4 regions of the Streptomyces sp. 5K101 genome follow, and region 1 is predicted to be linked to each of the others. Evidence: riboswitches for the same ligand, from Rfam matches in the RefSeq annotation. Region 1 holds a riboswitch; each other region holds the start of a gene.
The links. Region 1 has a riboswitch for cobalamin ahead of ACLB9X_RS32245 (hypothetical protein). Riboswitches for the same ligand answer to the same signal wherever they lie in the genome.
Positions count from the first base shown of each region.

Region 2: another riboswitch for cobalamin. It lies ahead of ACLB9X_RS16280 (ribonucleoside-diphosphate reductase subunit alpha); the one in region 1 lies ahead of ACLB9X_RS32245 (hypothetical protein).
Region 3: another riboswitch for cobalamin. It lies ahead of ACLB9X_RS00290 (cobalamin biosynthesis protein); the one in region 1 lies ahead of ACLB9X_RS32245 (hypothetical protein).
Region 4: another riboswitch for cobalamin. It lies ahead of ACLB9X_RS04535 (energy-coupling factor ABC transporter permease); the one in region 1 lies ahead of ACLB9X_RS32245 (hypothetical protein).

Region 1 is NZ_JBKFFO010000032.1:8,424-16,025, reverse strand. Features, by position in the region: gene ACLB9X_RS32255 (ISL3 family transposase) at 219-1,811, shown strand; gene ACLB9X_RS32250 (DUF4241 domain-containing protein) at 1,935-2,660, opposite strand; cobalamin riboswitch at 3,357-3,539, shown strand; gene ACLB9X_RS32245 (hypothetical protein) at 3,792-4,181, shown strand; gene ACLB9X_RS32240 (hypothetical protein) at 4,165-4,446, opposite strand; gene ACLB9X_RS32235 (hypothetical protein) at 4,547-4,780, opposite strand; gene ACLB9X_RS32230 (hypothetical protein) at 4,777-5,112, opposite strand; gene ACLB9X_RS32225 (GNAT family N-acetyltransferase) at 5,129-6,286, shown strand; gene ACLB9X_RS32220 (TauD/TfdA family dioxygenase) at 6,572-7,537, shown strand.
Region 2 is NZ_JBKFFO010000007.1:218,909-226,510, forward strand. Features, by position in the region: gene mctP (monocarboxylate uptake permease MctP) at 1-794, shown strand, start outside; partial or broken gene ACLB9X_RS16275 (GNAT family N-acetyltransferase) at 879-1,389, shown strand; cobalamin riboswitch at 1,434-1,567, shown strand; gene ACLB9X_RS16280 (ribonucleoside-diphosphate reductase subunit alpha) at 1,708-4,071, shown strand; gene ACLB9X_RS16285 (ribonucleotide-diphosphate reductase subunit beta) at 4,071-5,084, shown strand; gene ACLB9X_RS16290 (D-Ala-D-Ala carboxypeptidase family metallohydrolase) at 5,161-5,898, opposite strand; gene def (peptide deformylase) at 6,069-6,701, opposite strand; gene ACLB9X_RS16300 (tetratricopeptide repeat protein) at 6,783-7,602, opposite strand, start outside.
Region 3 is NZ_JBKFFO010000001.1:48,466-56,067, forward strand. Features, by position in the region: gene ACLB9X_RS00265 (hypothetical protein) at 1-656, opposite strand, end outside; gene ACLB9X_RS00270 (alpha/beta hydrolase) at 737-1,858, opposite strand; gene ACLB9X_RS00275 (class II aldolase/adducin family protein) at 2,131-2,802, opposite strand; gene ACLB9X_RS00280 (inorganic phosphate transporter) at 3,012-4,238, shown strand; gene ACLB9X_RS00285 (hypothetical protein) at 4,251-4,472, shown strand; cobalamin riboswitch at 4,628-4,762, shown strand; gene ACLB9X_RS00290 (cobalamin biosynthesis protein) at 4,854-5,804, shown strand; gene ACLB9X_RS00295 (cobyric acid synthase) at 5,801-7,309, shown strand.
Region 4 is NZ_JBKFFO010000002.1:326,212-333,813, forward strand. Features, by position in the region: gene ACLB9X_RS04500 (SRPBCC family protein) at 1-21, opposite strand, end outside; gene ACLB9X_RS04505 (hypothetical protein) at 131-400, shown strand; gene ACLB9X_RS04510 (sortase-dependent protein) at 565-933, shown strand; gene ACLB9X_RS04515 (RNA polymerase sigma factor) at 998-1,633, shown strand; gene dhaK (dihydroxyacetone kinase subunit DhaK) at 2,177-3,169, shown strand; gene dhaL (dihydroxyacetone kinase subunit DhaL) at 3,221-3,835, shown strand; gene ACLB9X_RS04530 (PTS-dependent dihydroxyacetone kinase phosphotransferase subunit DhaM) at 3,832-4,245, shown strand; cobalamin riboswitch at 4,340-4,537, shown strand; gene ACLB9X_RS04535 (energy-coupling factor ABC transporter permease) at 4,566-5,255, shown strand; gene ACLB9X_RS04540 (energy-coupling factor ABC transporter substrate-binding protein) at 5,252-5,650, shown strand; gene cbiQ (cobalt ECF transporter T component CbiQ) at 5,657-6,406, shown strand; gene ACLB9X_RS04550 (energy-coupling factor ABC transporter ATP-binding protein) at 6,403-7,128, shown strand; partial or broken gene ACLB9X_RS04555 (helix-turn-helix domain-containing protein) at 7,264-7,602, opposite strand, start outside.

The DNA of each region.
Region 1 (7,602 bases):
CTCCGCGTGGTGATTCACGGAAAGTGAGCCAGAACCCAAATCGGTTCTGGCACAGATCTTGGGGAGTCGTCGCGGAGCGTTACCGTGATGTTCGATTGCGAGGAGTCTGGCTCGTGCGAGACGGCGTACGCCTTGTCGCCTGACAGTCGGAAATGACGCTCCCTCAGGTTCCCTCCGTTCGCTGCTGCAGTCGGCTGCGGACGGTGATGGTGCTGGTCATGCAGACCGATGCACTGTCCTGGGACACGCTGGTGTTCGTAGGGATCGACGATGTGGAGATCGAGGCGGTTACGGCCGCGTTCGGCACCGTCGAGGTGGTGGCGAAAGGCCGGGCGGGCGGCGGTCTATGTCCGGACTGCGGCCGCTTCTCGGTCCGAGTCCACGACCGCTATCAGCGGAGCTTGAAGGATCTTCCTCTGGCTGGCCAGGGCTTTGTGATCCGGCTGACCGTCCGGCGCTTCATCTGCGGGTCGGCGGACTGCCCGCGCCGGACGTTCGCCGAGCCGTTCTCCCGGCTGACCGCCCCGTACGCGCGGTTCACCACGCGGCTCAACCGCGCCCTGGAGCGAGTCGGGCTCGCCCTGGCCGGGCGGGCCGGCGCTCGGCTGACGGCCCAGCTGGGTTTTGGTGCGGGAAGGATGACCTTGTTACGCAGGGTCATGGCATTGCCCGATCCGCAGTTCAGTACTCCGCGGGTGTTGGGCGTGGACGACTTCGCGATCCGCCGCGGCCAGACCTACTCCACCGTCTTGACCAGCGTCGAAGACCATCGCGTGGTTGATGTGCTCCCGACTCGTGAATCCGGGCCGCTGGCCGCCTGGCTGATCCGCCACCCCGGCGTGGAGATCATCTGCCGGGACCGGGCGGGTGCGTACGCCGAGGGCGCCCGGCATGGTGCGCCCGACGCTTTGCAGGTCGCCGACCGCTTCCACCTGTGGCAGGGCCTCGGCCGGGCTGTGGAGACCTGCGTCGCCTCCCACCGCGACTGCCTGCTCAACCCGTCGCCCAGCGGCATGCTGCCGTACGGCACCCGACCGGCTCCCGGTCGCCCGCAGGACGACTCGATGCCTGCCGGCCGGCGGGCCGAGCGCAAGCAGGCCGCACACGCCCTGGTCCACGAAATGCTCGCCCAGGGCCATTCACGCCGGGCGATCGCCCGGCACCTGGGCTGGGGCCTCAACACCGTGCTCCGGTACGCGGCTGCCGCACGCTGGCAGGACACCATCCGCGAGAACCGGACCCGGCCCAGCAGGCTGGACCCCTACAAGCCCTACCTGGAACGGCGATTCGCCGAGGGATGCACCAGCGTCACCCGACTGCACAGCGAGCTGGTCGCCGAGCAAGCTCCCGTCACCTACGGCATGGTCCGCGCCCACATCGCCACCCTGCGCACGGCTCCGGCCGACGCGCCGCCCCGGCCTCCGACGGTGCGCCAGGTGACCGGTTGGCTCACCCGTCACCCCACGGCCCTGGCCGAGGAGGACCGCGCCGCTCTGAAAGAAGTTCTGACCCGCTGCCCCGAACTAGACACAGCCGCCGGGCATGTCCGCGACTTCGGGAAGATCCTCACCGGCCGCCTCGGCGTCACGCTCCCGGCCTGGATCGACGCGGTCGATGCCAGCCAACTACCCGGCCTCACCGGCTTCGCACTCCACCTGCTCCGGGACATCGACGCCGTGACAGCGGGGCTCACCCTGGACTGGAACTCCGGCAGCATCGAGGGCGCCGTGAACCGCATCAAGAAGATCAAGAGGCAGCTCTATGGTCGAGCCGGATTCGAGCTACTCCGCAAAATAATCCTGCTGCAGTAGCGCCTCGCCGTGGTTATTGGGGGTATGACTTCCGATACCCTTCCTCAGGCTGTTTCTCCCAGTGAAAGCGGTCATCCACGTCCGGCCACGCGACTCGCAGGACAGGGAGAGGCGGCAGCGACGTCATGCTTTGGCGCCGGCCATGCCACTGGTGACGACGATCGCGGCCACGTCGCCGGTCTCGGTCCGCCCCAACCAGACGACGCCGCCTGACTGCGCCGTGAACGTAACCAGATCGGCTTGTTGTGACTCGTCGCTGATCCGCTCGCACCCGTCCGGCAGCTGTCCGCTGTCACGCGGCTCCCAACGGCCATCCGCACATGTGCGAAATGGCGCGGACAAAGTCGTCCACGCGCCGGCGTCGGCGAAGCAGCCGACATTATGGTCCGCGCCGAACCGGGGATGCTCGCTCGGCGGAAGCCGGTCGATGTCCTCGCCGACACCCAGGCCCATCTCCCACCCGACCACAGCAGCGTCACTGATACGCAACCGGGTCGCCGCGCACTCGACGCCATCGAAGTGCTCGCCGAAGAACTCGTACGGGCCCGCTGTCCACGCGATCTCCACTCGGTAGACGCCTGGGGGAATGCGCACCGCCAGCTCCCGCGGGGGCCTCGTCGGCAACCCACGCTCATATCTCCAGGTGTCGTCGTCGTCCCACGGCGCATCGACCACAAGACGGCCGCTGGGCACACGAATGGTCGTCACCTCCTCGACGCTCCTCACAACGACGGGTGTTGTCGGATCGTCATACACCGCCCCCAGGTGAGCACCGGGCGTGAAAGCCGTCTCCAAGTACCAGGTGGCCTCAGGCCCGGCTGCCAACCGCTCGTCCCCGACCCACTTCATGTCTCACCCCTCCTCGCCGCCCGGCCGGGCGGTCAACCGAAACGTACGTGGGCCCGCTGACATCGGCACTTCGTGCATCGTCACGATCCGTGATCGCTCCCCAAGATCTGTGCCAGAACCCGGAACTCAGGCTCTGGCTCAACTCTTGTGGTGGGCCATCAGGCGAACGGCTGGGCCATGGCCTTTGCGTCGGAGTCGTGGACGAGTTCAGCAAGCTGGATCAGGAAGCCGTACGTCGCCAGACGCCCCTGGCTGCGAACGAAGTATCACCGGCTGGAGCACTTGAAGATCTCCCGGCGGCGCACTTTTCGGAGGCTGCGCTCGTATGCGTTCGCCGCCTGCAGGACAGCCGCTTCCGCCTCCTCCGTGGTGCCATCGAATTCCGTAACGGTCCGCGCATCACGGTCTGTCTCCGCGACACCGGAGACAGGTACGGCCAGCACTATCCATCGGGGCATCCCGCGATCAGTTCCTTCCCCCTTGGCGTCCCTTGTCGCGACGCGCGCGGGGTCAGTGTGGCAGGCGAGCAGCGCCGAACGGGACCGTCACCGCAGAAACCGTCACCACAGAAGTTGAGCCAGAGCCGGAACTCATGAACAAAACCACCCTCATGGTCGCTCGCCACCACCCCGCTCTCTAGGAGCGGCAACTGCGGGGCTGAGACAGTCCTCACAAAGCCATGTGCGGGATGGGTGTCGCTGACAGAATGACCGACGTCCAACGCGATGGTGAGCGAGGAAGCCGGTGTGATTCCGGCACGGTCCCGCCACTGTGACCGGTGACCGAACGCCGACGTACGCCACGGCCCCACAGGGCCGGAAGGCCGGCGGAAGGGACGACCCGGGAGTCAGGAGACTCACACCATCGCCGTCTCCATTGGTCCGGGGCGGATTTCCCCGGAGAGAGCACGGTGATCTCGCCATGTCCGCTGTCACCCCCGCACTGGGCTCCCGCACGGAGGGCGCCCGCCCGTCGGCACCCTCAAGAGCCTTCCCCCTCCCAACCTCGGCCGACTGGCCCGCCTACACGCTTGCAGCTGTAGGCGCCACGGCGCTCTGGGCGGCGTGCCTCTGGGCGTCCGCTCACGTCCGGGCCGACGCGGCTCTCCATACCGCGGCCTTGTTCGGCCACATGGTCTCGCTCGTGGTCGGTTTCGGCGCTGTCTTGGTGATCGACTACTTCGGCCTGCTCTGGCTCACCGGAAAACACACACTCGGCGACGTACTGCGGCTGACGAACAGTCTGCACGCCCCCGTGTGGGTCGGCATGGCGGGCCTCGTACTTACCGGTCTCTTCCTGAACCCTGACCTGAGCTCCACCCTGACCCGCCTGAAAGTTGCCGCGGTGCTGGTGATCGCCCTCAACGGCATATGCGCGACGGCACTCCAGCGATACCTCACGCGCCTTGCCCAGGAAGTCCCCTCGCAACCGGTGCTGCTCCGTGGTGCCGCAGTGGCAGCAGTGTCGCAGGCCGGCTGGTGGCTCGCGGTCGTGGTCGGCTTCCTCAACAGCCGGGACTGAGACAAGCTGGACTGGATCGGCCCGTCCGACGCCTGAAAGCCTGGGGCTGTCCACGGACGCGCATCCGGTCCTCGTCTGTGAGCAGGCGGCCGATGGCGGCAGTCAGGTCTTGATGTTCGCTGCGGACGGCGTGGTGGAAGGCGGTCGCCAGTTCGACGAACCGGTGGAGGAAGGGGAGTCCGGCGGCCTCGATGTCTCTGACTTCGTCGGCGGCCCGGACGGGGTCGGCGAAGGAGACGGCGAGGGCGAGGCGGACCTGCATCATGGCGCGCTCGCCGGAGGATCAACGGCCTCTGGGCCCTTCTGCGTGACGGACGGCCATACAGCCCGCTACCGCCCGTCACGTTGGCCGCTTGACCACTCAACTAGGAATCGTCGCCCCACCTGCGGCAGTGCTCGTAGGCGAGAGCTGCGGCCGTGTCGGGGTCGAGGGCGTCGAACTCCTCTCCCCAGCGGGTGAAGTCGTCTTCGCTGGTGGCAAGCAGCTGAATCCGGTCGGCGACCGGGCCGGGCAGGACGGCGACGATGAGCAGCTCGGTGCAGTCGACGTCCAGGGTCAGGCCGATGACGGTGAACGTCTTGGTGGCTGCTGCGGTCATGCGATCAGCTCGAACGTCGCGCTCTCGATGGCTCGGGTTCGCAGGTCTCCCTCGAACGCCGCGGCGACGCAGGCGCCGTTGTCGCCGCCCCAGAGCGTTTCGGGACTCTCGCCACCCTCGCCCTCGGCACGGTGCGGGAAGTGCTCCAGAACGGCCCCTGCCGCGTTCTGCTTGGCCTCGTCGAGGGTTTCTTCCTCAGCGACGACCGCTGCGCTCGTGGAGCGCGTCTTCGACTTTCTTCGCGGTCCTGCCTGGCCCTGCTGGGGGTTATAGCCCAGAGTCCCTACCCTGGTCAGGGCGCAGGGACCCGGATTGACAGGCTGCTTCTGCACATGTGAGGTTCCTGAGATGACCGGGATCGATCTTGTACACAGCCTCTCCGAGATCAGCGAGAGCGAGCTGGCCCCACTAACGGAGGGCCGCTCCTTCTACGTCAGCGGGCCGTGGCTGCGGGCATACGAAACTCTGCGAGCGCCGGACATGGCATATGTCACGCACAGGGACGGCGTGGGGCGGCTCGATGGGCTTCTTCCCCTCTACCGGCAGCGGCCTGGCATCCTGGCGCCGTACGACGCCTTTGGTGCCTATCTGCGCGGCATTGGGGGCTTCGCCGAGAAAGACTGGTCGCCGAGCCTGGTCCTCGGGCAGAGCGCTGCCTACTGCAACGAGTTCCTGACCGTGGCGGGTACCGAACCGGAAGCCGAGTCCCAGATCATCGCGGATCTACTGCGGGCCGCCGAAGAGCAGCGCAAGCGATGGGGGCTGTCGGCCACGTCGGCTCTCTATCTGAATCGCGAGGGCGCTCGTCAGCTGGCCGCAGTGACCGGAACGCCGCGGCCGTTCATCTGCGACGTCGAATGTGAAATCGACATCGAGTGGGATTCCTGGGACGGATATATTCGATATCTGCACTCTCTCGGCAGGAAGCGGTCCGCCTCAGCCCGTCGCGAGACGGAAGAATTTCAGGCGGCTGGCTATACAGTCTCCGCAGCCCGACTCGGTGAGCTACTGGCAGAGTCAAATCGGCTTTTCACCAAGCTTCAGGAGAAATACGGCGACCGTACGAGCATGGCGGATCGAGCGCACTATCTGAAGATCCTGGCGACCGAGGCCGATAGCTACAGCCGACTCTTCGTGCTTCGCAGAGACGAGGAGATCCTGGGCATCTCGCTGGCGTTCCTTTGGGGCGACGCGGTGTATATGCGCCAGCTCGGGCTGGACTACGAGAGGCTGGCGGGGGCAGCGGAGTACTTCAACCTGACGATCTATGAACCGGTTCGCTTCGCTATTGACCACGGCTACCGACGGGTCCACCTCGGGCGCGCTTCGTACGACGCCAAGATGTTCCGGGGAGCCAAGGCCCGCCCATTGGTGGGCGCCTGCTGGTCGGCGACCGCCGAACCGCCGTCGGCCCAGAACTCCTTCGCCGCGTGGAACCAGCGGCGCGCCGAGGCTGCCGAGTCGGGTGACCGGCAGATGGTCATGGCGACCTTCGGGGCGCACTGACCTGTGTCACAGCGGAATCGATCGGCAAAGCTTCCTCACGGATTGGTAAAGTCTCCTCAAAGAGATGTCCCGTCAGCGAGCGGGGCATCCCTGTGACGGAGGGGATCACAGGCACGTAACGGGCAGAGCCCTTTGCCTTGATTGCCCCATAGGGCGCCGCACTCAAACCCCAGTATGCAACGAATTACTCAAGCGTCAGCGATTGAGTCGATTGCCCGAATTGGGCGACTGTTGACGGCTTCCTCGTCGAACGGTGTTCTCCATGATCGTGATAGCTTCATGATCATGGAGAACACCGAGATAGACGCCATTTCCCTCGAATCTGGATTCCCTTCGACTGTGCGCTATACGGCGGCCCGCGAAAACCCCGCCAAAGCCCTGGTCGGCCTGGACGAGGCGCAGCGCAATGCGGTGAAAACCCTCCTCGAAGAAACCGGCGCAGTACTCTTCCGCGGCTTCAATGTGCTGACCATCGATGAATTCGAAGAGGTTGCCGAAGCTCTCCTTGGCGAGCTGGCCGCCTACAAGGGCGGCGACGCCCCTCGCAAGGCCGAGCGAGGCCTCGTCTACAACGCTTCAGGGCCCGACAGGACGCGCGCTGTGCGGGCCCACAACGAGCTGTCCTACGCCCCCTGGCACCCCGGCACCCTGCTCTTCGGCTGCAGCGTTGTAGCAGCCGAGGGCGGCGCCACCACCGTCTTCGACGGCAGCCGCGTCTACTCGATGCTGCCGCCCGCAGTCCGCGACGACTTCACCGAGCGCGGCGTCACCTACATCCAGCACCTTCCGCACGCGGCTGGCGATCCGAGCGGTATCAAGTCGTGGCCCGAAACCTTCGAAACCGAGGACCGGGACCACGTCATCGAGCATTGCCAAGAGCAGTACACCTCGGCCAAGTGGACCCCGATCGGCCTGCTGACCACCAACCGCACCCCGGGCACACTCGAGGTGGGCGCCGACAAGCGGCGCGCCTGGTTCAACCAGGCCCACATCTGGCGCAAGGACCCCGCCACGGTGCCTGACGTCACCGACATGGACCGCTGGGAGAGCTGGATCGGATACGGCGCTACCTTCGGCGACGGCACCGAGATCCCCGAGGAGCACATGCGGCAGGTCGCCGAGGCCCTCGCTGCCTGCGAGGTGCCCGTGCAGTGGGAGGCCGGTGACGTGCTGTTGGTCGACAACCGAGCCGCCATGCACGGCCGTACGCCTTACAGCGGCGAGCGCCAGGTCTTCGTCGCCTTCGCCTGACGCCCGCCGCACCACCCGAAGCACCCCGCCGCAGGCCCGCCACTGCTGCCGGGCCGTGCAACCAC
Region 2 (7,602 bases), on a different contig from region 1:
CCTCGCGCAGCCGTGAGGTGATCCGCCGCAACACCACGATCCTGCCGTTGTACTCGCTGATGCTGGGCATGCTGGCCCTGCTCGGCTTCATGGCCATCGCGGCGGGCGTGAAGGTCGCCAACGGTCAGCTGGCCATCCCGCAGCTGTTCGAGAACATGTTCCCGGACTGGTTCGCGGGCGTCGCCTTCGCCGCGATCGGCATCGGCGCGCTGGTCCCCGCGGCCATCATGTCCATCGCCGCGGCCAACCTGTTCACCCGGAACATCTACAAGGACTTCCTCAAGCCCGACGCGACCCCGGAGCAGGAGACCAAGGTCTCCAAGCTGGTCTCGCTGCTGGTGAAGGTCGGCGCCCTGGTCTTCGTCCTCACCATGGACAAGACCGTGGCGATCAACTTCCAGCTGCTGGGCGGCATCTGGATCCTGCAGACGTTCCCGGCCCTGGTGGGCGGCCTGTTCACCCGCTGGTTCCACCGCTGGGCGCTCATCGCCGGCTGGGCGGTCGGCATGCTCTACGGCACGGTCGCCGCGTACGGCGTGGCGAGCCCGACGCAGAAGCACTTCGGCGGTTCGTCGGCCGAGATCCCCGGCATCGGCGAGATCGGCTACATCGGCCTCACCGCGTTCGTGCTGAACGTCGTCGTCACCGTGGTGCTCACCTTCGTCCTGAAGGCGGCCAAGGCCCCCGACGGCGTCGACGAGACGAGCCCGTCCGACTACACGGCGGACGCGGGCGACCCGGGCGTCACGGTGGAACTCCCGCCGGCCACGGCGGGTGCGCCCGGCGGACACTGACGGATCGCGTACGCAAGGGCCGTCGCATTCCCCTCGAGGGAAATGCGACGGCCCTTCGTCGTGCCCTGGTGCACACTGCCGGGCATGGACATCACCATCAGGCGGATCGAACCCGAGGAGTACGGGGCGCTGGGCGAGCTGACCGCACAGGCGTATCTGCGCGGCGGAATGCTCGACTTCGGCGAGGCGGACCCGTATCTGGACGTGCTGCGGGACGTCGCGGGACGCGCCGCGCACACGGAGGTGACGGAGGTGTACGTCGCCGTGGACGGGCGGGGCACCGTCCTCGGCGGGGTGGCCCTCGTTCCCGCCGGCGGCCCGTTACGCCGACCTCGCGGGTCCGGGCGAGGCCGAATTCCGGACGCTGGCCGTGGCCGAGGGGGCCCGTGGGCGCGGGGTGGGCGAGGCGCTGGTGCGGACCTGCATCGACCGGGCCCGGGCGGTGCCCGGGTGCGTGCGCGTGGTGCTCTCGACGCAGTCGATGATGCACGCGGCACACCGGATATATGTCCGGCTGGGCTTCGTACGCACCTCCGCGCGGGACTGGGCGCCGGTCGAGAACGTTCCCCTGTGGACGTACGCCCTGGAGCTCTGAGCCCGCAAGACACAACATGTGGGGGCATGCGCAGCACCCCGCCCCCACATGTATGCTCATCTGGCTGTCGCCGCAGGGGAATCCGGTGCGAATCCGGAACTGTCCCGCAACGGTGTGATCCGGTGCGCTGTGCCGTACCCGACAAGTCCGAGCACCTGCCGACGGTGCATCCGGCTCGACCGATCCGGGTGCCGAGACGTCCGGGCCTCGCGGTTGGGCCGGTGGACGCCAGGCATCGTGCTGCCCCTACGCGGGCCTGCCCTGCATGGCCCCGCCTTCCCCGCTGACGGCCCAGAGCCGAGCGAGGGAGAGCACCACATGACCATCGCGCCAGCCGATCCGGCCTCACAGACGGAGAGCGACGGCCCCGGGACCGCACTGCTGCGGACCCTGACCGACCTGACGGCCGATCTGCCCGACGCCGACCCCGGCCGGGTCGCCGCCGCCGCGCTGCGCGGGCGGCACGCCGGATCCGACGCGGCCGAGCTGCGCTCCCTCGCCACCGACGCCGCCGCCGGTCTGATCTCCGAGGACCCAACCTACTCCCGGCTCGCCGCCCGGCTCCTGAGCCGCACGATCGCGGACGAGGCCGCCGGCCAGGGCGCGCTGTCGTTCTCCGCCTCCGTCGCGGTCGGGCACCGCGAGGGTCTGATCGCCGACCGCACGGCCGCGTTCGTGGCGCTGCACGCGGCCCGGCTTGACGCGCTCGTCGATCCGGCCGCCGACGACCGCTTCGGCTATTTCGGTCTGCGCACGCTCTACAGCCGGTACCTGCTGCGGCACCCCATCAGCCGTCAGGTGGTCGAGACGCCGCAGCACTTCATGCTGCGCGTGGCCTGCGGCCTCGCCGGGAACGACGGCCTGCGTTCGGTGGACGAGGTCGCCGACCTGTTCGGCCTGATGAGCCGGCTCGAGTACCTCCCGTCCTCCCCCACGCTCTTCAACTCCGGCACCCGCCACCCCCAGATGTCGTCCTGCTACCTACTGGACTCGCCCCTCGACGAGCTCGACTCGATCTACGACCGCTACCACCAGGTCGCGCGCCTGTCCAAGCACGCGGGCGGCATCGGGCTCTCGTACTCGCGCATCCGCGCCCGCGGTTCGCTGATCCGCGGCACCAACGGGCACTCGAACGGCATCGTCCCGTTCCTGAAGACGCTCGACGCCTCGGTCGCCGCCGTGAACCAGGGCGGCCGGCGCAAGGGCGCCGCCGCGATCTACCTGGAGACATGGCACGCGGACATCGAGGAGTTCCTGGAGCTGCGCGACAACACCGGTGAGGACGCCCGGCGTACGCACAACCTCAACCTCGCGCACTGGATCCCCGACGAGTTCATGCGGCGCGTCGAGGCCGACGCGGACTGGTCGCTGTTCTCGCCGGCCGACGTGCCCGAGCTGGTCGACCTGTGGGGCGAGGACTTCGACGCCGCCTACCGCCGGGCCGAGGCCGCCGGCCTGGCCCGCAGGACCATCCCGGCGCGCGACCTGTACGGCCGCATGATGCGCACGCTCGCGCAGACCGGCAACGGCTGGATGACCTTCAAGGACGCCGCCAACCGCACCGCGAACCAGACCGCCGAGCCCGGCCACACGGTCCACTCCTCCAACCTGTGCACCGAGATCCTGGAGGTCACCGACGACGGCGAGACGGCCGTGTGCAACCTCGGCTCGGTGAACCTGGGGGCCTTCGTCGAGCAGGGAGCCGACGGCGGAGCGATCGCCTGGGAGCGGCTGGACGCCACCGTCCGTACCGCGGTCACCTTCCTCGACCGGGTCGTCGACATCAACTTCTACCCGACCGAGCAGTCCGGCCGCTCCAACGCCAAGTGGCGGCCCGTGGGCCTGGGCGCGATGGGCCTCCAGGACGTCTTCTTCAAGCTGCGGCTGCCCTTCGACTCGCCCGAGGCGCGGGCGCTGTCCACCCGCATCGCCGAGCGCATCATGCTCGCCGCGTACGAGGCGTCCTGCGACCTCGCCGAGCGCAACGGCCCGCTGCCCGCCTGGGACAAGACCCGGACCGCTCGCGGTGTGCTGCACCCGGACCACTACGGCACCGCCGTGGCGCTGAACTGGCCCGAGCGCTGGGCCGCCCTGCGCGAGCGGATCGCCGCCGTCGGCATGCGCAACTCGCTGCTCCTCGCCATCGCGCCGACGGCGACGATCGCCTCGATCGCCGGCGTCTACGAGTGCATCGAGCCGCAGGTCTCCAACCTCTTCAAGCGCGAGACGCTGTCGGGCGAGTTCCTCCAGGTCAACTCCTACCTGGTGGACGACCTGAAGAAGCTCGGCGTGTGGGACGCGCAGACCCGCGAGGCGCTGCGCGAGTCCAGCGGCTCGGTGCAGGGCTTCACCTGGATCCCGGCCGAGGTGCGCGAGCTGTACCGCACGGCGTGGGAGATCCCGCAGCGCGGCCTGATCGACATGGCGGCGGCCCGTACGCCGTTCCTCGACCAGTCGCAGTCGCTGAACCTGTTCCTGGAGACGCCGACCATCGGCAAGCTGTCGTCGATGTACGCGTACGCCTGGAAGCAGGGCCTGAAGACGACGTACTACCTGCGCTCGCGCCCGGCGACCCGCATCGCCCGCGCCGCCCAGGCGACCATCCCCGTCCAGGCGGCCGCCGATCCCGACGCCGTCGCCTGCTCCCTTGAGAACCCCGAGTCCTGCGAGGCCTGCCAGTAATGCGCTCCACCGAGAAGAACCTGCTCGACCCGGGCTTCGAGCTCACCCTGCGCCCGATGCGCTACCCGGACTTCTACGAGCGCTACCGCGACGCCATCAAGAACACCTGGACGGTGGAGGAGGTCGACCTCCACTCCGACGTCGCCGACCTCGCCAAGCTGACGCCGGGCGAGCAGCACATGATCGGCCGGCTGGTCGCGTTCTTCGCGACGGGCGACTCGATCGTGGCCAACAATCTGGTGCTGACGCTCTACAAGCACATCAACTCCCCCGAGGCGCGGCTGTACCTGAGCCGTCAGCTCTTCGAGGAGGCCGTGCACGTCCAGTTCTATCTGACGCTGCTCGACACGTACCTGCCCGACCCGGAGGAGCGGGCGGCGGCCTTCGCGGCGGTCGAGAACATCCCCTCGATCCGCGACAAGGCCCAGTTCTGCTTCACGTGGATGGACTCGGTCGAGAAGATCGAGAAGCTGGAAACGGCCGCCGACCGCCGCCGCTTCCTGCTGAACCTCATCTGCTTCGCGGCCTGCATCGAGGGCCTGTTCTTCTACGGCGCCTTCGCCTACGTCTACTGGTTCCGCTCCCGCGGCCTGCTGCACGGACTGGCGACGGGCACCAACTGGGTGTTCCGCGACGAGACGATGCACATGAACTTCGCCTTCGAGGTCGTGGACACGGTCCGCAAGGAGGAGCCGGAGCTGTTCGACGACGAGCTGCGGCAGCAGGTCACGGACATGCTCCGGGAGGCCGTCGAGGCGGAGCTCCAGTTCGGCCGTGACCTGTGCGGCGACGGGCTGCCGGGCATGAACACCGAGTCGATGCGCGAGTACCTGCAGTGCGTCGCCGACCAGCGCCTGACGCGGCTGGGCTTCGCCCCGGTGTTCGGCTCCCAGAACCCGTTCTCCTTCATGGAGTTGCAGGGCGTGCAGGAGCTGACGAACTTCTTCGAGCGCCGCCCGTCGGCGTACCAGGTCGCCGTGGAGGGCTCGGTCGCCTTCGACGACGACTTCTGATCCGGGGTCTCTGTTCCACGGCGGAACAGGCCGCGGCCCGCACCTCGCACGGGGGAGGTGCGGGCCGCTTCCGTGGTCAGATGCCGCAGCTGGGAGCCGACCAGTAGCGGCTGCTGCGGTGGTCGACGTGCGTGTGGTCGTTGTGGCCCGGGTAGCCGGGACCGAGGATGCCGTTGAAGCCGTGGTAGCGGGCCTGCTGGGCCAGCTTGCACAGCGAGTGCGGGCCCGCGCCCAGGTCGGCCGCGTCGCCGTAGAGGTGCCGGCTGCTGGACGCGCCGCCGACCGCCTCGTTGCAGGCGTACGACCGGAAGCCGCTGGTCACGGTGATGGGCTGGTCGCCGAGGGCGTGTCGCATGGCCTCCAGCTTCCACATGGTGCGCAGGGCGTTGGACTTGGCGGTCGCGGCGCTGACCGCGCCGCCGGACCAGGTGGAGTTGCAGTCGTTGAGTTCGGCGTAGCTGAAGTGGGCAGGCGTGCAGTCGCTGTCCTGCAGCGCGTAGATCTTGCTGTACGTCGCGGGTCCGGCCACTCCGTCGGCGGCGAGGCCGTAGGCGGCCTGGAAGCGCTTGACGGCGGCGGTGGTCGCCGGGCCGTAGGCGCCGTCGATGGCGAGGACGCCGCCGTAGCCCGGGTAGCCCGCCACCCTGATCTGGAGCTGGGTGACGTCCGCGCCGGACGCCCCCTGCGAGAGGGTGCGCGACCAGGTGTAGCAGTCGTCGGCCTGCGCGGTGCCGGCGGTGGCGACGACCCCCGTGAGCCCAGCAACCATGAGCATGACAATGGACAGCAGAATCCGTGCCGTACGTCTCAGCATGAAGTCTCCCTGCGATGAGAGCCGTGAGAGCGGTCCACAGCAGAGACTGGCGGGACGGTCGACGCGCGTCAACAGCCCCTGGGCTGCCGTCATTTGTCGGTCCAATGACGGGCGGGTGCCGTACGAGGGCCCCGCTCGCACGGAGCGGGGCCCTCGGCCTGCCCGACGGTTCAGTCGTTGGCGACGACGGGGTAGCGCGGGGTGCCCTCGGCCATCTGCTTCAGCGCGTCCTTGCGGTCGCGCTTGGAAAGCCGGTCGATGTAGAGGTACCCGTACAGGTGGTCCGTCTCGTGCTGCAGGCACCGGGCGAAGTAGCCCGTGCCGCGCACCCTGATCGGGTTGCCCTGGGCGTCCTGTCCGCGCACCACCGCGTAGTCGGGGCGGGCCAGCGAGGCGTACGCCGTGGGCACGGAGAGGCAGCCCTCGTTGGAGTCGTCGAGGTTGCGCTGCTCCGGGGGCAGCTCCTCCAGCACCGGGTTGCACACGACGCCGACGTGGCGCACGCCCTCGTCGTCGGGGCAGTCGTAGACGAAGACCTTCAGGTCCACGCCGATCTGGTTCGCGGCGAGGCCGACGCCCTCCGCCGTGCGCTGGCTGGCGAACATGTCGTCGATGAGCGCGGCGAGCCTGTCGTCGAACTCGGTGACGTCCTTGCACTCCTTGTGCAGCACGGGGTTGCCCACGACGGTGATCGGGCGGGAGGTGCCGCGCTCGCGGTACGCGCGCTCGCGCTCCTCACAGTTCTCCGTGTCCACGACGAAACCGTCGTCGACCTGCTGGTCCGTCTCGTGCTGCGACGCCATGTCAGCCGTACGCCCTTCTCAGTACCCGATCCCCGGCCCGATGCCCGGTCACTACGTGTCCGTACAGCCTACGGGCAGGCGTCAGCAGACTTCTTCGAGATCCCGCCATTCCCGGCTGTCCGGACTGTCCGCGACCCAGCCGTCCAGCAGGCCGCGCACGAGCCCGGCCGGCGCGGCGATACCGCATTCGCGCTCCGGCAACCACAGGTCACCCGCCGTGCGGTGGCCCAGCGGGCCCGGGTGGCCCGGTTCGCTGTGGTCGTGCGGGTCCAGGTGCTCGCCTTCGCCCTCGGCGCTCGGCATCCGGCCCTCGGAACAGGCCCGGCACAACAGCCGCACGGAGGACGACCAGTCCTCGGCGGCGAACCCGGCGTCGGCCGCCAGCTTCTCCAGCGCGTCCCGGTCGGCCTCGGTCGCCGCCTCCAGCAGCACCACCCAGGTCGGCACGGGCGAGGGCGCCCACAGCTCGATCTCGTCGAATACGGGATAGGAGGGCCCCGCGCTGGTCGTCCGCTCGCCGTGCGGCACGCCGTCGTGCAGGACGACCTCGCCCCAGCGCCGCCCGGACGAGGGCAGCGGGATGGAGAGCACCTCTATCCGGGCCGGGTCGAGCCTGCGGCCCCAGACCACCTCGGCCTCGCCCTCGGGCGACAGCCGCACGGCGGCGCTGCCGAGGTCCATGCCGACGGGCTCACCGTTCGGCGCGGCGGCTCCCGGCACCTTCAGCCCGTACGCCTGCCAGGCACGGCGGGCCAGCGGCCAGTCCTGCAGCGCGGTGGCGGCGATGCCGACGTTCCACCAGTCCGGGGCGCCGGTCTCCTTGTCCAGCAGGGCGACGGCACGCAGCCCCGCGGCCCGCGCCTGCTCCCAGTCGTGCCGGAACTTGTGCAGCAGCGCCAGG
Region 3 (7,602 bases), on a different contig from region 1:
TAGGGGACCTCGCAGCGCTCCTCACGCAGTTCGGCGACGCGCTGCTGGAGCAGATCGAGCAGGGCCGGCACGAGCACGGGGCCGGCCGAGAGCTGAAGGAGGGAGAGCACCTGGGGCACGGCCTCGACGACCTCGGCCACGACGGTGGGTGCGACGTCCTCGGGGGCGGGGTGCGCGAGCGACCATGCGTCGAACAGGGCGACCCAGCCACGCAGGACGGCCATGTCGTCGCGGTCCCAGGCACGCAGCCGCCAGCCGGGGCGTGCGGTGCCGCCGTGCAGTTCGATCAGGCCGGCGAGGCGGGCGCGGTCCCAGCCCGCGCGCACCTGGTCCGGTGTCAGGTCGAGTGCGGCGGCGGCCCGTTCCTGCGCACCGGCGAACGGCGGGGCGGTAGTCGGGGTGCCGCCGGAGGGTCCTTCGGACAGGGACGCGGCGGCTCCCGCGGCGGCCCAGCGGGCGATGCGTACGGCGTCCGCGAGGACCGTGCGGGCCTGTCGTGCCAGTTCGGCGGGGGCGGGCGTGCCCTCCGGCGGACGGGGCGCCGGACGGGTGCGTCGGGTCGTCACGGCCCGTCGTGCGGTGGCCAGGGATCGCGGGCGGACAAGACGGAGTCTGGAGTTGCGCGCCAATTGCTCATCAGGCTTTCGGGACGTCACGGGGAGCAGTCTTCCCGTTGACGGCCCGAAAGCCCAAACGGAAGGCGGGAGGCCGGGTCGGACACGCCTCCGGCCTGCGGTTACATGAGGGGAGTGAGGAAGCGGCGGAGGGCCTCTTCGTACGCCTCGGGGTCGGCGTTCCACATCGCCGCGTGCGGGGCGCCGGGGACGGTCTGCAGGCCGACCAGACCGGGGCGTTCGGCCGCCAGTCGGCGCGAGTACTGCCAGGGGGCGATGGTGTCGTCCGGCCCGTGGAAGATCAGCACCGGGACGCGGACGGCCGAGGGGTCGGCGGCCTCGGCAAGCCGGTCGCCGTGCGGGCCGGTGCGGCCGAGGGCCGCGCGCACGGCGAGGGGAAGCAGGGGGCTCGGGGTGTGCCGGGCGGTGGCCAGGGCGCGCAGGGTCGCCTCCCAGTCGAGGACCGGCGAGTCCAGCACGAGTCCGCTGATGCGGTCGCGCAGTCCGGAGTTGGCGGCGGCCCGCAGCGCCATCGAGGCGCCGGTGGACCAGCCGTGGACGATGACGCGTTCGGCGCCGTGCCGCACGGCGTGCCGCACGGCCGCGTCCAGGTCACGCCACTCGGAGTCCCCGAGGTGGCTCAGGCCGTCCGGCGGGCGAGGGGCGCCGCGGTCGCCGCGGTAGCCGAGATTCAGCACGGGGAACTGCTGGTCGCGCAGGAAGGGGAGCAGGTTCAGCGGGTGCTCACGGGTCGTACCGATGCCGTGGACCGTGATCACCCAGGTGGAGCGGGCGCCGGGGACGAACCATGCAGGGAGCGGGCCCAGTTCCCCGGGGACGAGGACGTCGGCGTGCGGGATACCGAGGGCGTCGGCCGGGTCGCCGGTGTGCAGCTGCGGTGTGAAACGGACCCGGCTGCCGGGGCGGAGGCCGCCGGCGACGACCCGTTCCAGGCGGCGCACGACGGTGTCCGCGGAGTGTATGACGCCGTCGAGGACGGGGCCGACGACGGCGTGGACGCCGGAACCCTCCAGTCCGTACGTCCCCCTGCGCAGGGAGGCGAGGCTGCGGGTGAGCGTCACGCGGTCGGAACCGGTCTCGTGCACGGTGAGTCTCGGGTCGCCCGGGAGGGGGCGACTCTCTCTCAGGGCGGCGTTGCTCGCGTGGCGGCCGGCGGCGACTGTGGCCGCGCCGAGCCCCATGAGTGTGGTGACGGCCGCTGCCGTCGCTGTTGCGGGGCGCACGGGTCCAGTGTCGGCGGGGGTGGGCGGGGGTGCCAGTGGGGGGCAGGGGGGTGCTTCCCCCCGGCCCCCCAAGAACTGAGGCTGCGCCCCAGGCCCCGCCCGGCCAGGCGGTGGGGCGCCTCGAACGCCGGAAGGCCTGCGACCGCCCCTACCCGCCCGTGGCCTTCCGGTCCAGCCGACGGCGCCGGCCCCGCGGCTGGGCGGCCGGCGTAACCAGCCCCGCTGAGGAGTTTGAGGCGCGGGCCCCAACGGGGGTGCCCGCGAAGATCCGGTCAGGCGTTCTGGGTGGGTTGGCCGTAGGTGTGGAGCTGGGTGGCTGCTGCCGTGAGTTCCTCTGGGGAGAGGAGGCGCGGGGTCAGCGACGGGAGGGAGGACGCCGTCAGCCAGACACGGCACATCCATTCCAGCTGGGCCGTGCGGTCGTAGGCCTGGGCCAGGCTCGCGCCGTACGCGACGGTGCCGTGGTTCTGGAGGAGGCAGGCCGTGCGGTCGCGCAGGGCCGTGAGCATGTTGCGGGCCAGTTCGGGGGTGCCGTACAGCGCGTAGGGCGCCACGCGGACCGGGCCGCCGAGCGCCGCCGTCATGTAGTGGACCGGCGGCAGCTCGGGCACCAGCGTGGAGACGGCGGTGGCGTGCACGGCGTGGGTGTGCACGAGGGCCCCGGCCGGGGTGCTGCGGTACACCTCCAGGTGCAGCGGCAGCTCGCTGGTGGGGGCGAGCGTGCCGATGACCTGGTGGCCGTCGAGGTCGACGGCCACGGTGTCGTCGGGCCCGAGCCGGTCGTAGGGAACCCCGCTCGGGGTGACGAGCACGAGGTCGCCGACCCGGACGGAGACGTTGCCGGACGTGCCGACCACGAGACCCTCCGCCGTGGTTCTGCGGGCCGTCGTGACGACGTCCTGCCAGGCCTGTTCGATCGTGTGCGTCTCCACGTGATCCGTCATGCGGAGATCCTGTCAGGCGCGCCCCTCTGGGCCGTGGGCGACGGAGGGTGTTCGAGTGGGTGCCCGGTGCTGTCAAAGGCCCCGAGAAGACCAAGCGGAATGATGCGTGCCTAGTCACGGACACCACAGAGCCCGTCTCTGTTCATCTTCCGTTCATCCAGGTTGCCTACGGTCGGCCAGTCAATGACGTCAAAAGATTGCCTGGGTAAATGGAACACATCACGCTGCTGCTCGCGATTGTGATCGTGACAGCTCTCGTGTTCGATTTCACGAACGGTTTCCACGACACCGCCAACGCGATGGCGACGACCATCTCGACCGGCGCCCTGAAGCCCAAGACCGCGGTGGCCATGTCCGCCGTTCTGAATCTCGTCGGTGCTTTCCTGTCCGTGGAGGTCGCGAAGACGATCTCCAGTGGCCTCGTCGACGAATCAGGCATCTCACCTGAAGTCATCTTCGCGGCGCTCGTCGGCGCCATCCTCTGGAACCTGCTGACCTGGCTCATCGGTCTGCCGTCCAGCTCCTCGCACGCCCTGATGGGCGGCCTCATCGGCGCCACCGTCGCGTCCGTCGGTTTCGACGCGGTCAACGGCGGCGTCGTCGTCACCAAGGTCCTGATCCCCGCGGTCGCCGCGCCGCTCGTGGCCGGTGTCGCCGCGTTCCTGGCCGCCCGGCTGACGTACAAGATCGGCCGGAACGCCGACGCGAAGGCCACCGCCAAGGGCTACCGCGCCGGCCAGATCGCCTCCGCCGGTCTTGTCTCGCTCGCGCACGGCACCAACGACGCGCAGAAGACGATGGGCATCATCACCCTGGCCCTGGTCGCCGGGAACGTCATCGCCCCCGGCTCCAACCCTCCCCTGTGGGTCATCGTCTCCGCCGGTGTGGCCATCGCCCTCGGCACCTACCTCGGCGGCTGGCGCATCATCCGCACCATGGGCAAGGGCCTGACCGACCTCCAGCCGCAGCAGGGCTTCGCCGCCCAGACCAGCGCGGCGAGCGTCATCCTCGCCTCCTCCAACCTCGGCTTCTCCCTGTCGACCACCCACTCGTGCTCCGGTGCGGTGATGGGCGCGGGTCTCGGCCGCAAGGGCGGCGTGGTCCGCTGGTCCACCGCGACCCGGATGTTCGTCGCCTGGGGTCTGACCCTCCCGGCCGCCGGTCTGGTCGCCGCGGGTTCGGAGTTCGTCACCAAGCAGGGTGACTGGGGCGTCCCGGCCGTCGCCGTCTTCCTCGTCGCGTCCTGCGCCGCGATCTGGTTCGTCTCCCGCCGTCAGGTCGTCGACCACACCAACGTCAACGACACCGAGGACGTGGAGCCCGCCGGCGTCGTCACCACCGCCGTCGCGGCCGTCACCCCGCCGCCCGCGGGCGAGCTCAAGACCACCATCCCGGCCCCGGCCGAGCCCGAGCCGGCCCGTCCGGCCACGGTGTAAGGAATCAACAGCATGAAGATCGACTGGGCAGCTCTCGGCTCCGTGTTCGGCGTGAGCCTCATCGCCACCGTCGCCCTGGTGGGCCTGTTCACCCTGGGCATCGTGGGCCTGACCAAGCACGAGGCGGCGGCCGCCGACGGCGGATCGGCCACCATGGCCCGCACCGGCGCCTACGCCTGCTTCGCCCTGTGCGCCGCGGCCGTGGCGTACGGCATCTACCTGATCGTCACCTGACTCCTTCGAGTCCTTCCGTCCGCCGACGACGGCGACCCGCCCGGAGCCGGGCCGGAGGCACCCCGCGTGCCTGCGGCCCGGCTCCGGCGTGCGTGGGGTGTGGGCCTTCGCACACTGTCCCGCCGCAGGTCAAGGGTGAGTTGACGGGCGTTCGCGGGGCGTGGTGGACTGCCGGGGCCATCTACGGCGGCAGAAGAGGAAGTCCGGTGCGAATCCGGCGCGGTCCCGCCACTGTCACCCGGGAGGATCACCCCGGGGAGCCAGGAACTCTCGCCGCCGGTCACGTCGAACCAGGGCGCGGACCCTGAGTGAGGACTCGTCGCATGCCCGGCTGCCGTTCAGCGCTGTCCGTCGGACCCCGCCTGCGGGATCACTGATCCCATGCGTGCCGACCGTGTATTCGTGTACGGCGCCACCGCGGGCCTGGTCGTCGACCGGCTCGTCGGCGACCCCCGCCGCGGGCACCCCGTCGCCGCCTTCGGGCGTGCCGCGGGCGCCGTCGAGCGGCTGCTGTGGCGCGACCACCGGGGCCTGGGCGCCCTGCACACCGCCGTCTGCGCCGGCGGCGCCGTCGCCGTGGGCGCGCTGGCGTCCCGTGCCGTGCGCCGCTCCCCCGCCGCGTCCGTCGCCCTGACCGCCGCCGCCACCTGGGCCGTGATCGGAGGCACCACGCTGGGCCGGGAGGCGCGCCTCGTCGGCGATGCGCTGGGCAGGGGGGACGTAGAAGCGGCCCGCACGCGGCTCCCCCACCTGTGCGGGCGCGACCCGCAGTCCCTGGACGAGCAGCAGATCGCCCGCGCCGTCGTCGAGTCGGTCGCCGAGAACACGTCGGACGCCGTCGTCGGCGCGCTGGTGTGGGGCGCTGTCGCGGGCGTTCCCGGACTGGTCGGCTTCCGAGCCGTGAACACGCTGGACGCGATGGTCGGCCACAAGTCGCCGCGCCACCGGCGCTACGGCTGGGCCTCGGCGCGCCTCGACGACGTGGCGGGCTGGCCCGGCGCACGGCTCACCGCGGCACTCGCCGCGGTCGCGGGCCCCGACCCGCGGGGCGCGGTCCGCGCCTGGCGGGCCGACGCGGCCAAGCACCCGAGCCCCAACGCGGGCCCGGTGGAGGCGTCGTTCGCCGGGGCGCTCGGCGTCCGGCTGGGCGGGACCCTGTCGTACGGGGGCCGCGTCGAGCACCGGCCGGTGCTCAACGGGGCCGGCCGGCCCGTGGAGTTCGGAGACATCGGGCGGGCCGTGCGGCTGTCGCGGCGGATCGGCGTGCTGACGCTCGCGACGTGCGCGGGGGCGCGACTGGCCTGGGGGGCCATGAGGGGGAGGCGTACATGAGCGGCGGCGGACTGCTGGTCGCGGGGACCACGTCGGACGCGGGCAAGAGCGTCGTCACCGCCGGGATCTGCCGGTGGCTGGTACGGCGCGGGGTGAAGGTCGCGCCCTTCAAGGGCCAGAACATGTCCCTGAACTCGTTCGTGACGCGCGAGGGCGCGGAGATCGGGCGGGCCCAGGCGATGCAGGCGCAGGCGGCCCGTGTGGAGCCGACCGCGTTGATGAACCCGGTGCTGCTCAAGCCCGGCGGCGACCGCTCCAGCCAGGTCGTCCTGATGGGCAGGCCCGTCGGCGAGATGAGCGCGAAGGGCTACCACGGGAACCGGCAGCGCGAGCTGTTCGAACCGGTCGTGGCGTGCCTGGAGGAACTGCGGGGCACGTATGACGCCGTGATCTGCGAGGGGGCGGGCAGTCCGGCCGAGATCAACCTGCGGCGCACGGACATCGTGAACTTGGGCATCGCACGGGCCGCGCGGCTGCCCGTCGTCGTGGTCGGGGACATCGACCGGGGCGGGGTGTTCGCGCAGTTCTTCGGGACGACGGCCCTGCTCGCGCCCGAGGACCAGGCACTGGTCGCCGGCTACCTGGTCAACAAGTTCCGGGGTGACGTGACGCTGCTGGAGCCCGGCCTCGACATGCTGCGCGGGCTCACCGGGCGGCGGACGTTCGGGGTCCTGCCGTACGCGCACGGGCTCGGGATCGACGAGGAGGACGGCCTGAGGGTGTCCCTGCGCGGCGCGGTCCGCGAGTCGGTCGTCGCTCCGCCGGTCGGCGAGGACGTGCTGCGGGTCGCGGTGTGCGCGGTGCCGCTGATGTCGAACTTCACCGACGTCGACGCGCTGGCCGCCGAACCGGGCGTCGTCGTCCGGTTCGTGGACCGGCCCGAGGAACTGTCCGACGCCGACCTGGTGGTCGTCCCCGGCACGCGCGGCACGGTGAAGGCGCTGGCGTGGCTGCGGGAACGCGGCCTGGCGCAGGCCCTGGTCCGGCGTGCCGCGGAAGGCAGGCCGGTGCTCGGCATCTGCGGCGGCTTCCAGGCGCTGGGCGAACGCATCGAGGACGACGTCGAGTCCAGGGCCGGCGAGGTCGAAGGGCTCGGGCTGCTGCCGGTGCGGGTGCGGTTCGCGCGGGAGAAGACCCTCGCGCGGCCCGTCGGCGAGGCGCTCGGCGAGCGGGTGGAGGGGTACGAGATCCACCACGGCGTCGCCGAGGTCCTCGGTGGTGAGGCGTTCCTGGACGGCTGCCGGGTTGGGTCCGTGTGGGGCACGCACTGGCACGGGTCGCTGGAGAGCGACGGCTTCCGCCGGGCGTTCCTGCGGGAGGTCGCCGCGCAGGCGGGCCGCCGGTTCGTGCCGGCGCCGGACACGAGCTTCGGGGCGCTGCGCGAGGAGCAGTTGGACCGGCTCGGGGATCTGATCGAGGAGCACGCGGACACGGATGCGCTGCTGCGGCTGATCGAACAGGGCGCGCCGGTGGGGCTGCCGTTCGTGCCGCCGGGTGCGCCGTGAGCGCGGGTGGCGCCTGCGGCGCGCCTCTCCCCCACCCCGCCCTTTCCCCAACCGGGGCTCCGCCCAGGCCCCGGCTACGAGGGCTCCGCCCTCGGACTCGGCCCCTGCGGCACGGCGTCCGTGGGGCGGACCTCTGCCCCGGGCCGGGGCACACTCCCCGCACCCCGTTGCCGGGGCTCCGCTCCCGGCGCGGCGGCCGTGGAAGTGACCTCCGTCCCGGGCCAGGGCACAGCCCTCGGACCCGTTATGGGGGCTCCGCCCTCGGACCCGCCCCCTGCGGCACGGCGGCCCGT
Region 4 (7,602 bases), on a different contig from region 1:
ATGTTCTTCGAGAGTGCTCATGACTCGCCTCGCACGTGACTTCATGGTTCACGGGGTCCGATGTCCAGTGTGCTCCCTGCCCGAGATCAAGCGGTCGGACGGGGCGTGCGCGGCCGCCTATCGTGGAGGCATGGGAGAGATCGTCGTCGTGTACGAGCTCGACAAGGCGGCGGATACGCACGTACCGCGTGGCGATGAATGGCGCGTCCGCCGCGTGCACGCGGCGCCCACCGCCCCCGGGACACCCACCGCGACGGGACCGCGAACACTCTGCGGCAAGGACACCTTCGCCATGGAGACAACCGGCCGGAGGCTCGCCGAGCGCCCTGGGACGCAGTGGTTCCCCGAGGAGTACGCATCCGCGGTCTGCCCCGACTGCGATGCCGTGCTGGAGATCTGACCGGCGTGCCGGTTCCCTCGTGGCCACTGCGCCGCCGGCCGGGCGAGTCCGCTGCCGCCCCGCCGAAAAGAATGTACGGAGGGCGGCAACCCCCCGGCCACTCGCGCGTCGTGAGGGGTGAAGGGCGTGATCCCGCGCCCCCGGACCCAGTCGGGAGAACCACCGTGCAGAACCTGAAGCGCGCACTTGTCACCGCCGCCGCCACCAGCGCACTGGCCGCCGTCGCCGTGCCGGCGTGGGCGGCGACAGGACCGAGCGCGACACCGTCGACCGCGCCGAGCCCGGCTGTCACTGTCCCGCCGAAGGCCACACCCTCGGCCGCCCCCACCCCGACCGTCAGCGTCCCGCCGAAAGCCACACCCGCCCCGGTCACCAGCAGCGCCCCCGGCGCCGCGCAGCCCGCTGCCGAGCCCGAGCTCGCGCAGACGGGGGGTTCCGGCGCCACGAACGCCGCCATAGGGGCAGGCGCCGCCGGACTCGTCGCGCTCGGGGCCGGGACCCTGTTCGTCGTTCGGCGGCGCGCACATCGCTGACGTGTTCTCCCCGAAGAACCCTGTGCTGCTCCCCGCCCTGCCGTTCCGCCCCGCCGCGCCCGGAATCCCCCGGGTGCGGCCCGGCGGCGGGCGGGGCGTGCGCGCGGCACTGCGCGCCCTGCTGCTGCGCCGCGACCGCTCGGCCCCGCCCGCCGACCACCCGCTCGCACGCCGCCCGTCGCCCGTGGCCCCGTACGGCACCATGGCCCCGCAACCTCCCACCGTCACCGACCTCTACCACGCGCACCGCCTCGGCATGGTGCGCCTTGCCGTGCTCCTCGTCGACGACCTCGCCACCGCCGAGGACGTCGTCCAGGACGCCTTCACCGCCCTCTACCGCCGGCACGGCGATCACATCGCCGAGGTTGACAACGCCCTGGGCTACCTGCGCACCGCTGTCGTCAACACCTCCCGCTCGGTGCTGCGCCGCCGCAGAACCGCCCGCGCCTGGACGCCACCCGCCCCGGCCGACATCCCCTCCGCCGAGGAGCACGTCGTGCTGGACGAGGCGCACCGCGAGGTGCTCGCGGCGCTGAGCCGGCTCACCCCGCGCCGCCGCCAGGTCCTGGTCCTGCGGTACTGGGCCGACCTCAGCGAGGCCGAGATCGCCCAGACCCTGGGGATCAGCCGGGGGGCGGTCAAGTCGAACGCCAGCCGAGCCCTGGACGCGCTGGAACGGATCCTGGAGGGACGGATATGACCCACGACGCGGAACGCGAACGTCCCGTGGAACGCCGGCTCCGGCGAGCACTGGAAGCCCGGGCGGAGTCGGTCACCGTGAGAGATCTGCGTCCGGCCGCGCCGCCGCGCGCCACCCGGAGGTGGCTGGGGTCCACGGCGTCCCGGGCCGGCCTCGTCGCCCTGGCCGGCCTCGCGACCGCGGCCCTGGCCTGCGCCGCCTACCTGACGCTGGGCCCCGAAGTGGCCGACCCTCGCCCCGTCCCACCGGCCGTCCCACCCGGAATCACTTCCCCGACGCCCCTGCCGACCCCGAGCGCGGTCCCGAGCCCGGCGCGGAGCACGACGCCGAGCTCCCGGCCGAGCATCAGCATGCCCGCGAACGGGTGAGCAGAGCGGCGTCGCCTCGCCCGATCGATCGGCGGACGAGCACGTCGGAGGATCCCGTCAACGCGTCGTTTCCCGATCCTGCGTGTCTCCTCGGCGCGTCTCTTCGATACTGGCTGTGGCGGCCATCAGCGGCGGCAGCAGGATCGAAGCGCAGGAACTCCCCCAGGAGGAACCGTTGAAAATGCTCATCAACGTCCCGGAGACCGTCGTCGCGGATGCGCTGCGCGGGATGGCCGCCGCGCATCCCGACCTCAATGTCGACGTGGACAACCGGGTGATCGTCCGGCGGGACGCACCGGTCGCCGGCAAGGTCGCGCTCGTCTCCGGGGGCGGGTCGGGACACGAGCCGCTGCACGGCGGGTTCGTCGGGCCGGGGATGCTGGACGGGGCCTGTCCGGGTGAGGTGTTCACCAGTCCGGTGCCGGACCAGATGGTGCGGGCCGCCGCCGCTGTCGAGAGCGGGGAGGGGGTGCTGTTCGTCGTCAAGAACTACACCGGCGACGTGCTCAACTTCCAGATGGCCGCGGAGCTGGCCGAGGACGAGGGCGTGCGGCTCGCCACCGTGCTGGTCGACGACGACGTCGCCGTGACGGACAGCCTGTACACGGCGGGCCGCCGCGGCACGGGTGCGACCCTGTTCGTGGAGAAGATCGCGGGCGCCGCGGCCGAGGAGGGCGCCCCGCTGGAGCGGGTCGAGTCCGTCGCCCGCCGGGTGAACGCGTCCTCCCGCAGTTTCGGCGTCGCGCTCAGCGCCTGCAGCACCCCCGCCAAGGGCGGTCCCACCTTCGATCTGCCGCCCGGCGAGCTGGAGTTGGGCGTCGGCATCCACGGCGAGCCGGGCCGGGAGCGGCGGGCGATGATGACCGCGCGGGAGATCGCGGACTTCGCCGTGGGAGCGGTCTTCGACGACCTGCGCCCGACCGGCCCGGTCATCGCCCTCGTCAACGGGATGGGCGGCACTCCCCTGCTGGAGCTGTACGGGTTCAACGCCGAGGTGCAGCGGGTACTCGCCGAGCGTGACGTGGCCGTCGCCCGCACGCTCGTCGGCAACTACGTGACCTCGCTCGACATGGCCGGCTGCTCGGTGACGCTGTGCCAGGTGGACGAGGAGATGCTGCGGTTGTGGGACGCGCCGGTGCAGACGCCCGCCCTGCGGTGGGGACGCTGAGCCCCGCCCGCCCTGCTCCCCCTCCCGATCGATCCGACCCGAGGAGTCCTCGTGCTCGACGCCGCATTCTTCCGCCGCTGGCTGGCGGCCGCCGCCGCGGCCGTGAACCGTGAGGCCGACCGTCTGACCGAGCTGGACGCCGCGATCGGCGACGCCGATCACGGCAGCAATCTCCAGCGCGGGTTCGCGGCGGTCGTCGCGGCCCTGGACAAGGAGCCGCCGGCCGCGCCTGGAGCCGTACTGGTGCTGGCGGGACGGCAGTTGATCTCGACGGTCGGCGGGGCCTCCGGACCGCTGTACGGGACACTGCTGCGGCGGGCCGGCAAGTCCCTCGGCGACGACGCCGAGGTGAGCGCGGGGCAGCTGGCCGAGGCGCTGCGGGCGGGCGTGGCGGCCGTGGCGCAGCTGGGCGGGGCGAAGGCGGGCGACAAGACGATGCTGGACGCCCTGGAGCCCGCGGTGGCGGCGCTCGGCAACAGCACGGACTCGTTCGCCGCGGCCCGCGAGGCGGCCGAGCAGGGGGCGCTGGCGACGGTGCCGTTGCAGGCGCGCAAGGGCCGGGCCAGCTATCTGGGTGAACGCAGCATCGGGCACCAGGACCCGGGGGCGACGTCGTCGGCGCTGCTCGTGGCCGCGCTCGCCGAGACGGCGGAGGCGGCCGGATGAGCGAGGCGGGCAAGCGGGTCGGGATCGTGCTGGTGTCGCACAGCGCGGACGTGGCGCGCTCGGTCGCCGCGCTCGCAGGCGGGCTCGCGGGCGGTGGGGAGCTCGCGCCGGTCGCCGCGGCGGGCGGCACGCCGGACGGCGGCCTCGGCACCAGTTCCGAGCTCATCGCGGCCGCGGCGGCGGAGGTGGACCGCGGCGCGGGCGTGGCCGTGCTGGTCGACCTGGGCAGCGCCGTGCTCACCGTGAAGGCCCTCCTCGCCGAGGGCGGCGAACTCCCCCGCGGCACCCGGCTCGTGGACGCCCCGTTCCTGGAGGGCGCGGTGGCCGCGGTGGTGACCGCCTCCGCCGGGGCCGACCTGGACGCGGTGGAGGCGGCGGCCTCGGAGGCGTACGGGTACCGCAAGGAGTGACGGGTGGGGCGCGTGCGGCCGGGTGTGGCGAACGGCTCACCCGGCCGCGGGCCGGTGCACCCGTGCGCGGCTTGTGATGTCGCTGGTCGGCGCACTACTGTCACGGAGCCTTGGTGTTCGGGAAACCGGTGCGGTACCGGTGCGGCCCTCGCCACTGTGATCGGGAAGTCCGGCTCCACCCCCGCAGGGGAAGTCACTGGGCCACCGCGGGAGACCGCGGTACCTGGGAAGGCGGAGTCACGGGCGGCATGACCCGTCAGCCAGGAGACCGGCCAGGGCGCGTTGTCCATCCACGAGGTGCTGGAGAGGGTCTCCCGACCATGCATATAGCCGAGGGGTATCTGCCCCCGTTGCACGCCGCCGCCTGGAGCGTCGCGGCCGCCCCGTTCGTCGTCCACGGTGTCCGCGCCCTGACCCGCGAGGTCAAGGACCACCCCGAGTCCACCCTGCTGCTCGGCGCCTCCGGTGCCTTCACGTTCGTGCTGTCCGCCCTGAAGATCCCGTCGGTGACGGGCAGCTGCTCGCACCCGACCGGCACCGGGCTGGGCGCGATTCTGTTCCGGCCGCCGGTCATGGCGGTGCTCGGCACGATCACCCTGCTGTTCCAGGCCCTGTTGCTGGCGCACGGCGGCCTCACCACGCTCGGCGCCAACGTGTTCTCCATGGCGGTCGTCGGTCCATGGGCCGGGTACGGGGTCTACCGGCTGCTGCGGCGGTCGGGCGTCCCGCTGATGGTCGCCGTGTTCTTCGGCGCGTTCGTCGCCGACCTGTCGACGTACTGCGTCACCAGCGTGCAGCTCGCGCTGGCCTTCCCCGACCCGAGCAGCGGAGTCGCGGGGGCGCTCGCCAAGTTCGGCGGCATCTTCGCGTTCACCCAGATCCCGCTCGCGGTGAGCGAGGGGCTGCTCACCGTGCTGGTGATGCGGCTGCTGAGCCAGTCCAGCAAGGGCGACCTGGCTCGTCTCGGCGTCCTGGTCCCGGGAGCGAAGAAGGAGGCCGTGGCCCGATGAGCCGTCACGCGAGGATCAACACGCTGCTGTTGCTGGCCGTCGCGGCGCTGGCCGTCCTGCCGCTCGTGCTGGGGCTCGGCGACCACAAGGAGGAGCCGTTCACCGGTGCCGACGGCGAGGCGGAGACGGCGATCACGGAACTGGAGCCGGACTACGAGCCGTGGTTCTCCCCGCTGTACGAGCCGCCGTCGGGCGAGATCGAGTCGGCTCTGTTCTCACTGCAGGCCGCGCTCGGCGCGGGGGTGCTGGCGTACTACTTCGGCCTGCGCAGAGGACGCAGGCAGGGTGAGGAGCGGGCGGCGGCGCGGTCCGGCGCCCGCCAGGAAGAGGGTGCCGACCAAGCGCCCGGAGCCGCGTCCGACGGCGGGGACGCCCCGGCCGCGAAGCTGCCGTAGCCGCCGATGCTGCCGATCGACGCGGCGGCGCACAGCAGTCGCTGGCGCCGCCGCCATCCCTGTGAGAAGGCCGTGCTCGGGCTGGGTCTGACGGTGACAGCCGTGTGCCTGCCGCCCTGGCCCGGCGCCGTTCTCGTGGCGGCCGCCTCCCTCGCCGTCCTGCTGGGCCCGGCCGGGGTCGGGCCCCGGCAGCTGTGGCGGGCCTTCCGCATCCCCCTCGGGTTCTGTGTCACCGGAGCGCTGCCGCTGCTGTTCGCCGTGGGCGGCGCCGCCGGGCCGGTGACGTTCGCGCCGGACGGTCCCGAACACGCCGCGGCGTTGCTGCTGCGGACCTCGGCGGCGTCGCTCGGTGTGCTGCTGTTCGCGTTCACCACGCCGGTGTCGGACGTCCTGCCCCGGCTGGTGCGGGCGGGCGTGCCCCCGGCGGTGGTGGACGTGGCGCTGGTGATGTACCGGATCAGTTTCCTGCTGCTGGACGCGCTGAGCCGGGTCCGTCAGGCGCAGGCGGCCCGTCTCGGCCACACGAGCCGGGCGGCGGCGTGGCGTTCGCTGGCGGGGCTGGGGGCGACCGCGTTCGTCCGTGCCTTCGACCGGGCCGGCCGGCTGCAGGCGGGGCTCGCCGGACGCGGTTACGACGGCACGCTGCGGGTCCTCGTGCCGCGTACGTCCGTTTCCCGCCCGTTCCTCGCCGCCGTGGCCGCGCTGCTGGCCGGCATCGTGCTGCTCACCGTCCTGCTGGAAAGGTTCGTCCTGTGATCGTTGAGCTCATCGACGCCGGATTCGCGTACGAGGACGGACCCGCCGTGCTGAGCGGGGTCGGCCTCGCGCTCCCGGAGGGCCGCTCCACAGCCCTGCTCGGGCGCAACGGCAGCGGAAAGACCACCCTGCTGCGGCTGTTGAGCGGCGGACTGCGCCCGGTGACGGGCCATGTCCGGCTGGACGGCGAGCCGGTGACGTACGACCGGGCCGGGCTGACCCGGCTGCGGACGAGCGTGCAGCTGGTGGTGCAGGACCCGGACGACCAGTTGTTCGCCGCGTCGGTCGAACAGGACGTGTCGTTCGGCCCGATGAACCTTGGGCTGCCGGAGGAGCAGGTACGCGCCCGGGTCGACGAGGCGCTGGCGGCGATGGACATCGTGGCCCTGCGGGACCGGCCGACGCATCTCCTGTCGTACGGGCAGCGCAAACGGGCGGCTATCGCGGGCGCGGTGGCGATGCGGCCGCGCGTGCTCATCCTGGACGAGCCGACGGCGGGGCTCGATCCGCACGGGCAGGAGCGGCTGCTGGAGGTGCTGGGCACGCTGGCCGCGAACGGTACGACGGTGGTCATGGCGACGCATGACGTGGACCTCGCCCTGCGCTGGGCGGACGACGCGGTCGTGCTCACGCCGACGGGCCTGCGCACGGGCCCGGTCGCTCAACTGCTCGCGGACCAGGGCCTGCTGGAGGCGCCGTGCCCCACGGCCGCCAGGCCGTAGGGGGAGCTTGAGGACACCGCGCGAAGCGCGGTACGGGGCCCGCGGCGAAGCCCCGAAGCCCGCGCCCGCCAGGGCGCAGGGCCACGGGGGTCCGGGGCCTGTCCCGGTTTTGGGAAGGGGCGGGGGAGGGGAACGTGAGGACCACTGCCTTGCATACAGGAGTTCTTCGGCGAGGATGGCCTGAAGCGCTCGACCTTGCCGTTGTGCCGGGGCATGTAGGGCTTGGTCCGCTGGTGTCGGGAGGCCCACGAGATCAGGGAGCGCGCGAAGGCCGCGGCGCGGTAGTTCGCGCCGTTGTCGGTGACCACACGCACGACCCGGTGGATGCCGTGGGCTGCGAAGAACGCGCGGGCCCGGCTGAGGAACGCCACGGTGGTGGCGGCCTTCTCGTCGGCAAGGGGCTCGGTATAGCCCAGGCGGGAGAATCCATCGACGGCAGAGTTACGCCCGACCTTCTTGACGTCCAGGTGGACC